2 regions of the Rhodococcus sp. Eu-32 genome follow, and region 2 is predicted to be linked to the other one. Evidence: riboswitches for the same ligand, from Rfam matches in the RefSeq annotation. Region 2 holds a riboswitch; the other holds the start of a gene.
The links. Region 2 has a riboswitch for thiamine pyrophosphate ahead of DK926_RS07775 (3-oxoacyl-ACP reductase). Riboswitches for the same ligand answer to the same signal wherever they lie in the genome.

Region 1: another riboswitch for thiamine pyrophosphate. It lies ahead of tenA (thiaminase II); the one in region 2 lies ahead of DK926_RS07775 (3-oxoacyl-ACP reductase).

The regions. Positions count from the first base shown of each region.
Region 1 is NZ_QGNK01000019.1:4,838-10,216, forward strand. It holds gene DK926_RS20435 (ABC transporter permease) at 1-289, opposite strand, end outside; gene DK926_RS20440 (ABC transporter substrate-binding protein) at 267-1,247, opposite strand; gene tenA (thiaminase II) at 1,268-1,993, opposite strand; TPP riboswitch at 1,987-2,085, opposite strand; gene DK926_RS20450 (2,3-butanediol dehydrogenase) at 2,211-3,266, shown strand; gene DK926_RS20455 (acetoin reductase) at 3,263-4,030, shown strand; gene DK926_RS20460 (GAF domain-containing protein) at 4,092-5,379, shown strand, end outside.
Region 2 is NZ_QGNK01000005.1:31,351-36,729, forward strand. It holds gene DK926_RS07760 (hypothetical protein) at 1-296, opposite strand, end outside; gene DK926_RS07765 (alpha/beta fold hydrolase) at 367-1,287, shown strand; gene DK926_RS07770 (LLM class flavin-dependent oxidoreductase) at 1,251-2,522, opposite strand; gene DK926_RS07775 (3-oxoacyl-ACP reductase) at 2,526-3,281, opposite strand; TPP riboswitch at 3,308-3,403, opposite strand; gene DK926_RS07780 (alpha-amylase family glycosyl hydrolase) at 3,473-4,759, opposite strand; gene DK926_RS07785 (alpha-hydroxy-acid oxidizing protein) at 4,756-5,379, opposite strand, start outside.

The DNA.
Region 1 (5,379 bases), on a different contig from region 2:
GAACCCAGGCCACGACGAGCGACACCGCGAATCCGACGATCGTGACCTGCAGCGTGGCCGCGGCGTTCGTGGCGATCGCGTCGCGATGTGCCCAGCCCTGCGTCACGATGCGTGTCGGCGACGGCAGCACCTGCGGCCTGATGCCGGAGACCGAGACGTAGATCTGCCATGCGGCGACCAGCACGACGACGATCGTCGCCGACGGCAGCGCCCACCGAACGAGCGTCAGGACCCGTCGGGCACGGGGTGACGACGACTCGGCTGTGCTACTGATCGGCGAGGTAGTCATCGGTGAAGTACGTCGACCAGTCGGGTTCGGACGTCAGCGGCGCGCCGGACTCGTCGACGAGAACACCGTTGTCGTAGAGGAACTTCGAGTAGGCCGCCCACTTCTCGAGGTTCTGCGTACCCACGGTTCCCGACGCGTCCTTCATGTAACTGTCGGCGAGCATCTGCTGGCTCTCGAACACGAGGTCCTCGTCGGTGAACGCGCCGGGGTTGGCGTCGATGACGTCCTGTGCGGCGCGGTGCGGATCGTCGGCTGCGAGTTGGTAGCCGCGCTGCAACGCCTGGACGAACTTTCTCGCCTCGTCGGGGTTGTCGGCCAGCCAGTTCTCGTTGCCGCTGATGGTGATCGCGTACGCGTCGGGAAATCCGTAGTCGGTGTAGTCGAAGTATTTCATCGGCGTGCCGCTGTGCTCGGCCTCGATGCCTTCCCACGCGAAGTAGGACACGGTGAAGTCGGCGGTGCCGGAGTAGACGGCTTCGTAGGCGGATGTGCCGAGCACGACCGTCTCGTAGTCGCCCGCGCCGCCGTCGTTCCGCACGACCTGCCTCAGCGTCGCCTGCTCGCCGGTGTCACCGAAGCCCGCGTACGTCTTTCCGTCCAACGCCTTCGGGCTCGGGATGTCGTCGCGATCGGCCTTGACTCCGATGCCCGTCGCCCAGTGCTGCAGCGGTGCGAGCACCGAGACGATCTGTGCACCTGCTGCTTTCGCGAATGCCGTCGAACTCTGCGTGCTGATACCGAATTCGGCGTTGCCCGAATCGACGAGCGTGTCGGGCGAGGTGTTGTTGTAGGGCAGCACCTCGACGTCGAGACCGGCGTCGGCGAAGTAGCCTTCCTGCAGCGCAACGTACAGTCCGGTGTGGTTGGTGTTCGGTGTCCAGTCGAGTGCGAATCGGATCGTGTCGGAATCGTTCGACTGTGCGCACGCGGTGAGTCCCGCGATCGACACGGCCGACACGGCGAGTGCAAGAAGCTTTTTCACAACGCCACCGCCGATCGCGAGTGCGACCACGGCGTCGGATGCAAGGCTGTGTCCCAGAACGACAGCTCGTATCGAGTGGCGATCACGAACGCGTCGACCATCGCCTCGCGCTGTGCCTCGGTCGCTCCATCGGCCGCCTCGTCGACGAGGGTTCTTGCGGCGGAGACGATGTCGCGGAACTCGTCGGAATCGTACGTCGACACCCATCGGGCGTACGGGTGCTCGGGATCCCGTGCCAGCACGTCCTGTGCTGCACCCGCCAACCGCGCCGCCACATCGGCGTAGATCCAGAAGCACGGCAGAATTGCTGCGGCCGCGACCGGATACGGCTCGGTGGCTGCAGTGGCGATCAGGTAGGAGGTGTAGCCGAGGCACGTCGGTGAATGCTCGACGCGCGCGTCCGACGGAGGGAGCGCACTGCCGGACAACAGTTGTTCGTGCAGAGATGCCTCGTCGACAGCGCTGGCCGCCGATGTCGCCCAGAACGCGGCCGTGGTCGCGTCGGGCGCCCGCGATGCGAGAATGGCCAGCGCCTTGGTGTATCCGGCCAGGTAGAGCCGGTCCTGCTCGATGTAGAAGCGGAACGCGTCGAGCGGCAACGTTCCGTGTCCGAGCTGCTCGAGGAACTCGAGCCCGTCGATAGCGGTGCGCAACGAGCCCGTTGCGTCCCACATGCGGTCCGTGTGGCGGACCGAATCCGCCGAGTGCACAGGCGTAACCATCGCCTTGACATCCCTTCGTCAGCATTAACTGCATCAGGTTCGACGGGTGTGATCTCAGCATCCTCAGGTAGGACGCACCCCGTGTCAGAACAACGCCGACCATAGCACCATCCGCCGACCGGGCGATCGAAGGACTGCAACGGGCTGCAACCCTGTCGCTTGTGGGTCAGGTCACATAGACATGTGTTCATCGAATCAACCGGTGAGGAGTGAACCGATGCGCGCTGCCGTCTACTACGGTCCGAACAAGGTGGAGATCGCCGATGTGCCCGAGCCGTCGCCCCGTGAAGGTGAGGTGAAGGTTCGAGTCGGGTTCAACGGCATCTGCGGTACCGACCTGCACGAGTACTATGCCGGTCCGATCTTCGTTCCTACCGAACCGCACCCGCTGACGCATCAGCAGCTGCCGCTTGTGCTCGGGCACGAGTTCTCCGGAACGGTGACAGAAGTGGGCGCCGGAGTCAGAGATGCGAAGATCGGTGACCGCGTCGCCATCGAACCGCTCTACCGGTGCGGCCACTGCGGTCCGTGCAAAGCCGGCAACTACAACATCTGTCAGCACATCGGATTCCACGGACTGATGTCCGACGGCGGGATGGCCGAATACACGGTGGTGCCGTCGAACATGATTCACCAGCTGCCCGACAATGTTTCGCTCGAACTGGGCGCGCTCGTGGAGCCGATGTCCGTCGCATTCCATGCCGCAACGCTCGGCGACCCGAAGCCCGACGACACCGCGATGGTGTTCGGTGCAGGGCCGATCGGTATCGGACTGTGGTTTGCGTTGCGCGGCAAAGGACTCGACGACGTGTACGTGGTCGAGCCGTCGCCGACGCGTCGCGCATCGATCGAAGCGCTCGGCGCGAAGACGCTCGATCCCACGACACTCGACGTGCCTGAGTTCATCGCCGACACCACGGACGGTCGCGGCGCCGACGCGATCTACGACGCAGCCGGTGTGCAACCGGCCGTCGAGACGGCATTGAGTTGCATCGGTGCGCGTAAGCCGCTGGTCAGCGTCGCGATCTACGAAAAGCCCTTGACCACAACGCTTCAGAAGCTCGTCATGAACGAATCTCGCATCCAAGGTTCGCTCTGCTACACCTCGGCCGACTACGACGCCGTCATCGATCTGATGGCACGCGGGCAGTACGACACGACCGGATGGGTGGACAAGATCGCGCTCGACGGCGTGGTCGAGGACGGTTTCGAGGCACTGCACGCGGGTAACAAGATGAAGGTTCTGGTAACTCCAGCCGAAGGAGAGAAATGACAGTCGCACTCGTCACCGGAGCCGGTCAGGGAATCGGCCGCGGCATCGCACTTCGCCTCGCCCGCGACGGGCACGACATCGCGCTCGTCGACGTGGCATCGGACAAGATCGACGCCGTCGCGCAGGAGGTTCGTGACATCGGGCGTCATGCAACGACTTTCGTCACCGACGTGACCGATCGCGATCAGGTGTTCGCGGCGGTCGATCATGCGCACGAGGAACTCGGCGGATTCGACGTCATCGTCAACAACGCGGGTATCGCGCAGGTCGCGCCGCTCGACGACGTTCGCCCCGAGGACACGAAGAACATCTTCGCCGTCAACGTCGACGGTGTTCTGTGGGGAATTCAGGCCGCTGCAGCGAAATTCAGGACGCTGAAGCAGAAGGGCAAGATCGTCAACGCGTCGTCGATCGCCGGACACGACGGATTCGCGATGCTGGGCGTCTACAGCGCAACGAAATTCGCGGTGCGCGCGCTGACCCAGGCCGCGGCGAAGGAATACGCGTCGGACGGGATCACCGTCAATGCCTATTGCCCCGGCGTCGTCGGCACCGACATGTGGGTGACCATCGACAAGCGTTTCGCCGAGCTGACCGGTGCGAAAGAAGGTGAGACCTACGACAAGTTCGTCGGCGGCATCGCGCTCGGACGCGCGCAGACGCCCGACGACGTCGCGGCATTCGTGTCCTACCTGGCGGGCCCGGATTCAGACTACATGACCGGGCAGGCACCGCTGATCGACGGCGGTCTCGTCTATCGATGAGGTGTGCATTCGACGGCCCTGGCTTTACATCGGTTTGTGAGCTGGCGCACAATTGCCGGTGATGACACAGTCGACAGGCCCCGAACCTGCGCTGGCGGCCGGCGAGGATCCGCGCCGCTACGCGCAGATTCTCAGTGCGGTGTACGACGCGACCATGACCGGCGGCAAGTCGCCCGCGCGCCCGCGGGAAGTCATCGGTGATTCCTGGCGGCGGCTACGGACACTCGGTATCGACCCCGAGAAGGTCAGTGTGCAGTCGCCGCAGATCGACACGTCCGATCTCGAGCTGAGCCGTCGGGAATCGGGTTTGTTCGACATCCTCGACGACCTCGGCCGAGGACTCGAATCGGTCGTCCAGGACGGCGACAACATTCTCGTCGTCGCCGATCGGCACGGACGCGTCCTGTGGCGCAGCGGATCCACGTCGGTCCTCGGTCGTGCCGACGGTCTCGGATTCGTCGAAGGCGCCAGTTGGGCGGAGGATTCCGTCGGTACCAACGCGATCGGTACCGCCCTCGTGTCCAGGCGTGCCGTACAGATCTTCTCGGCGGAACACTATGTGCGCAGCCATCATCCGTGGACGTGCGCGGGTGCACCGATCAAGGATCCGCGCACCGGGCGCGTCATCGGCGCCGTCGACGTCAGCGGTCCGGCGAGCACGGTACATCCGACGACACTGGCTCTCGTCGACGCCATTGCGCGTCTCGCGGAATCGCAACTGCGCGAACACCATCGGCAGCATCTCGACCGTCTCCGCTCGGTGGCAGCGCCGATGCTGGCGCGACTGCAGGCGCCGGCGCTCGCCGTCGACTCCAACGGCTGGGTGGCTGCGGTCGAATCCGTGGCACTGCGCAATCGCATCCTCCTGCCCGAGGACCTCGGCGCGGGACGGTTCTGGATGCCGCAGCTCGGTGTGTGCGACTTCGAACCGCTTCCCGGTGGCTGGCTCGTACGCCCGACGGGTTCGGGGGACGACACTGTCGATTCCACGACGGTGACGATCGACCTACGGCAGCCGCAGCAGACCCGAGTGCGGATTCGCAGCGAGGTCGGCGAATGGACACACGAGCCGACGCCGCGGCACGCGGAGATCCTGTACCTCCTCGCGACGTACCGAGGTGGGCGAACTGCCGCGCAGATGGCCGCCGACCTGTTCGGCGACGACGGAAGAGCTATCACCGTCCGCGCCGAGATGTCGCGTCTACGAAAGCATCTGGCGGGCGTACTGCTGACTCAGCCGTATCGGTTCGACGATTCCGTCGTCGTCGACCTGCTCCTTCCCGACGACATGAGCCGGTTGCTGCCGCACTCGACGGCGCCGGCTGTGAGGCGCTCTGCGCCCGTGCGCG
Region 2 (5,379 bases):
ACGAAGCCGTCGACGTCGACGCTCGGGTTCCATTCCGCCGCGCTGCGGACCGTCCGCGTGAGAGCGTCCTGAACGTCCTCGCCGGTCAGACCGTCGGGATGTAACTCCTCCAGCAACGACCTGACCATCTCCGCATGAACAAGACCGACCTGGGCGGGATCCTCGGACGTCAGCGTCTCGATCGCGTCGGCGAACGGCTCGACGGACCGTGCCGTCGCGGCAGCGATCGCGTCGTCGGTTGCCGCCGCGATGGTGCGTGCGGTCAGGGGCCAGTCGTGCGGCCAGTCGGAAGTCACGCGCAGATCATGGCAGGCCACACCGACAAACTTTGTACATGTAACCGGCGTTCATATTAAGTTGGTTCGTATGACTACCAAACGCGTCGTCGTCAACGAAGGAATGCGGCTCGCGGTGTTCGAGACCGGCAACCCGGACGGCGAACCGATCGTCCTGGTGCACGGCTGGCCGGATACCCACGACCTGTGGAGTCACATCGTTCCGCTACTGGCCGACGAGTTCCGCGTCATCAGTTACGACACCCGCGGCGCAGGGGAGAGCACGGTCCCCGAGGAGCAGTCCGCATATCGCCTGAGCAACCTGGCGAGCGACTTCTACGCGGTGATCGACGCCGTCAGCCCCGATCGACCGGTCCACGTGCTCGCGCACGACTGGGGGGCCGTCGAAGTATGGGAGGCGGCAGGCGAGCCTCGCGCGGCAGACCGCATCGCGTCGTACACGTCGGTGTCGGGGCCCAACCTCGATCATCTTGCCCAGTGGTCGCGGTCCCGACTGCGAAAGCCGACGTGGACAGGCATCAAGCAGGTGCTCGCACAGACCCGCGCCTCGTGGTACACGGTCACGTTCCACATTCCGGGGCTGTCGACGTTCCGCATCAAGCGACAGTTCGCGAAGGGATGGCCCGCGTTCCTGCAGGAGTTCTCGAACGTCGATCCCGCACTGGTGACCCAGAATTCGACGCTGTGGTCCGACGCGGTGAACGGCACGAACCGCTACCGCGCCAACATCGTCCCCCGGTTGACCCAGCCGAGGCAGCGTCACATCGACGTGCCCGTGCAGTTGATCGTGAACACCGAGGACGTCGCAGTTCGGCCGTTCCACTACGACGACACCGAGAAGTGGGTGAAGAACCTGACGCGCAACGAAATTCGCGCCGGGCATTGGTCACCCATCTCCCATGCGTCGGAGATCGCGAAGTTGACGAAGAGTTTTGCGGCTTCGCCACCCGTGCGTCAGCGCAGGTTCTCCCGCAACGTGGACCCGGCATAGTCGCGACGAAAAACGCCGCGCGCCTGCAGGATCGGAACGACGTGGTCGACGAACTCGGTGAGGCCATGCGGATAGAGCGGCGGCATCAGGTTGAAGCCGTCGGCCGCGCCTGCCTGCACCCAGGCCTCGATCTCGTCGGCGATGGACTCGGGCGTACCGATCATCGTCGCATGTCCACCGCCCGCCGCGAGGGTGCCGAGTAGTTCGCGGACCGTCGGCGCATCCTTCTCGACGATGCGCAGGATCGTGTCGTACCTACCGTGCGGACCGGTGAACTCCTCGAGCGGCGGCAGTGACGGTACGGGTGCGTCGAGTTCCCAAGTAGTGCAATCCTGTTCGACGAACATGCTCAACTGACGCAGCGACTGCTCGACGGGGAGTAGCGCGTCCAGTTCTGCTTTCTTCGCTTTCGCCTCGCCCATCGTCGATCCCACGTACGTGACGAGCCCCGGCATGATCCCGACCGCCGACGCGTCCCTGCCCGCCTCCGCGATCCGCTGTTTGACGTCGGCGTAGTACCTCGATCCGGACGAGATATCGTACGCCACCGCATAAATGGCCTCGGCGTATCGAGCCGCGAGATCACGACCCTGCCCCGACGCGCCCGCCTGGAACAGCACCGGCCTACCTTGCGGCGATCGTGGAACCGTCAGCGGACCGTCGGCGCGAAAATGCTTGCCGTCATGGTCGATCCGATGCACCTTCGCTGGATCCGCATACATTCCGGCGCGGTCGAGAACGAGCGCGTCGGCGTCCCACGTGTCCCACAATGCCAGTGCGACGTCGACGAACTCCTCGGCTCGTGCGTAACGCTCGTTCCTGCCGGGGATGTCGTCGAAACCGTGGTTCCGTGCTTCGGCGTCGAACATCGAGGTGACGACATTCCATCCGGCTCGGCCGCCACTGATGTGATCCAGCGACGCCAGCATCCTGGCGGCGTGAAACGGAGTGTAGAACGTCGTCGACACCGTCGTCACGAGTCCGATGTGCGTCGTCGCCCGCGCCATGGCCGACAGAGCCGTGATCGGTTCCAGGAACCAGGTTCCGGCGCCTGCGGGGTCGCGTACCGAATGGCCGTCGGCGAAGAAGACTGCGTCGAGCTTGCCGCGTTCGGCGATCTGCGCCAGTTCCTCGTAGTACGCGATGTCACCGAGGTCTTCGACCCGCGAATTCGGGTGACGCCAGGCAGCGGTGTGGTGACCGCAACCGAACAAAAAGGCGTTCAAATGCAGCATGATTCAGTCCTTGACGAGACCGCCGTCGACGACGAGGTTCTGCCCGGTGACCGAGCGTGACCACGGGGACGCGAAGAACAGCAACGCGTCGGCGAATTCTTCGGGCGTGACGACACGCTGCAGTGGGGTCGACGAGGCGATGAGGTCGAACACTTCGTCGGGTGTCGCGGCGCTGGCGTCCGTCGTGCGCAGGAGCCCGCCGGAGACCATGTTGACCGTGATGCCATCAGGGCCGAGATCGGTTGCGAGAGTGCGTGTCAGAGACAGCAGCGCAGCTTTCGATGCCGTGTAGTCGTGGTACGGGACCACCGGGTTCTGGAACAAGTTGGTGCCGACGTTCACGATCCGGCCGAAGCCTGCGGCGCGCATGCCCGGGATCGCGCGCTGCGTCGTCGTCAATGCACCCTTCACGGCCCCACGGAATTGAGAATCGAACTGTTCCCACTCGATCGAATCGGCCTTGCTGCGCGCGTCACCATCGAACGAGAAGTCGGCGAGCGCATTGTTGACGACCGTCGTGATCGGCGTGCCGAAGTGCTTCTCGGCCGTGGCGAACAGCGCATCCACCTGGTCCGCATCGGTGACGTCCGCCTGTACCGCAACGCCACCGATCTCGGTGGCCAGCTTCTCGGCTGCCTCCTGGCTGCGTCGATAGTTGACGACGACACGTGCACCGTGCGCCGCGAAGGCCCGCGCGATCGCGGACCCGAGACCGCGGCCGGCACCGGTGACCAGAACTGTTTGCTCGTCCAATTTCATGTGAATGCGCCTCTCGCTCATAGGCACAGCTCAGACATAGACATCCCTACGCTGGTGCTGGCCAGATCAGGTTCGACGGGTGTGTTCTCAGCCGCCGTGCAGCGGCACCCCGTGTCGATTGCCGAGTGTAGCCGTATCGGCCTGTATATCTCTTTCTAGCTTGATCACTAGAAAACGATATACAGCCCGATTCAGCCGAGAACCACCCATCCGTGCGGTGGCACGGTGACGTGTCCGCCCTGCACCGCAGCCTGGCCGGCCAACACGGGTCCGCTCAACCGGCACTCGACGCTGTCGTCGCCGAGATTGAGGACAACGTGGATCCGTTCCTCGCCCGCTGACGCGCGGTACGCCAGTGCGGTGTTGGTCAGCTCGACGACCTCCGTCCGTGCCGTGTGCAGCCACGAGTGTCGCCTGCGCAGGCCGATCAATTCCTGATGCAGATGGAAGATCGGCCACCCGTACGGGGCGAGATCATCCTTGTGCGACGGGAATTCGGGGCGAACCTCGTCGTCCCCGCCGACGCGTTCCTCCTTGGTGCCGCGAAAACCCTGCTCGTCGCCGTAGTAGATAGTCGGCGTCCCCGCGACGGTGAACAGGACGACGAGGGCGTGCGCGAGGTGCCGTTCGTCCGTGATGGTGCTGGCGATGCGATTGACGTCGTGGTTACCGACGAACGTGGCGGGAACGAACGCGTCGAGCCACTCGTTGTGTCGGCCCAGCGCATGGGACAGCTCGAAGAAGTTCTTCTCGGAGATCGCGCTCCAGATCGCCTTCCACAGCTCGTACTGTGTCACCGAGTCGAGTGCGCTGTCCGCTGCGATGCGGCCGTAGTCACCGTGAATGACCTCACCCAGGAAGTAGGCATCCGGAAAGGACTGGCGCACACGGGGTACGACCGATGCCCAGAACGACGTCGGAACGGCGTAGGCCGCATCCAGACGCCAGCCGTCGGCGCCGCGACTCAGCCAGTGCGACATGACGTCGACCACGTACTGCCGGACGTCCTCGTTGTCGTGGTTCAGCGTCACCAGTTCGTCGTGGCCCTCGAAGTTGCGGTGCCGACCGGAGGAGTCGAGGTGAAACCAGGACGCGGCCTTCGCGTCACCGGCCAGCGTCTCCTGAAATCGTGGAAAACGTTGTCCCACATGATTGAATACACCATCGAGCAATACCCGCATTCCGCGGTCGTGTGCGGCCTCGATCAGCGCGTCGACGTCCTCGCCGGTGCCGAGTCGTTCGTCGACGCGGAAATGATCGACCGTCTCGTATCCGTGTCCCTCCGACGCGAAGATGGGCCCCAGGGCGATTCCCGACGCTCCGAGTTCGACTGCGTAATCGAGCCATTCGACGATGCCACGCAGCTTGTGTTCGTCCGCCGACGACGATCCGTCCCAATTCCGAACGGGCGCACCGACGAAGCCGAGCGGATACACCTGCCACCAGATCGCGTGCTGGACCCACGCCGGAGCGGTCACGCTCGGATCACCGACTCACGGCCGAGCTCCGACGCACCGGCGTGGCCGGACAGACTGGTGACGAGATCGAATTCCGCAAGGATACAACGTAGTACATGTTCGACGCCTGCTTGGCCCGCGAGCGCCAGACCGTACAGGAACGGCCTGCCGAGAAGGACTGCATCGGCGCCGAGCGCCAGCGCCTTAGCCATGTCGGCGCCGGTGCGTACACCGGAGTCGAACAGCACCGTCAGTCGATCGCCCACTGCGTCGACGATCTCGGGTAGTGCGTCCAACGATGCACGTGCACCGTCGATCTGGCGTCCGCCATGGTTCGACACGACGATACCGTCGACGCCGTGTTCCAGCGCGGAGCGTGCATCGCCGACGGTGCAGATTCCCTTCAGCACGATCGGGCCGTCCCAGTGCTGACGCAGGAACGCCAGCTGCGACCAGTTCAGGCCAGGATTCGGGAACATCTGCGCCCAATGCATCGCGGCAGCAATGGGATTGGCGTCGACCGGCTGTTCGAGGCCCGCTCGGAACGCCGGATCCGACAAGTAGTTCTCGATACCGAGGTTCGCCAGGAACGGGAGGTAACCGCGATCGAGGTCGGCGGGTCGCCAGCCGAGAAGGGTGGT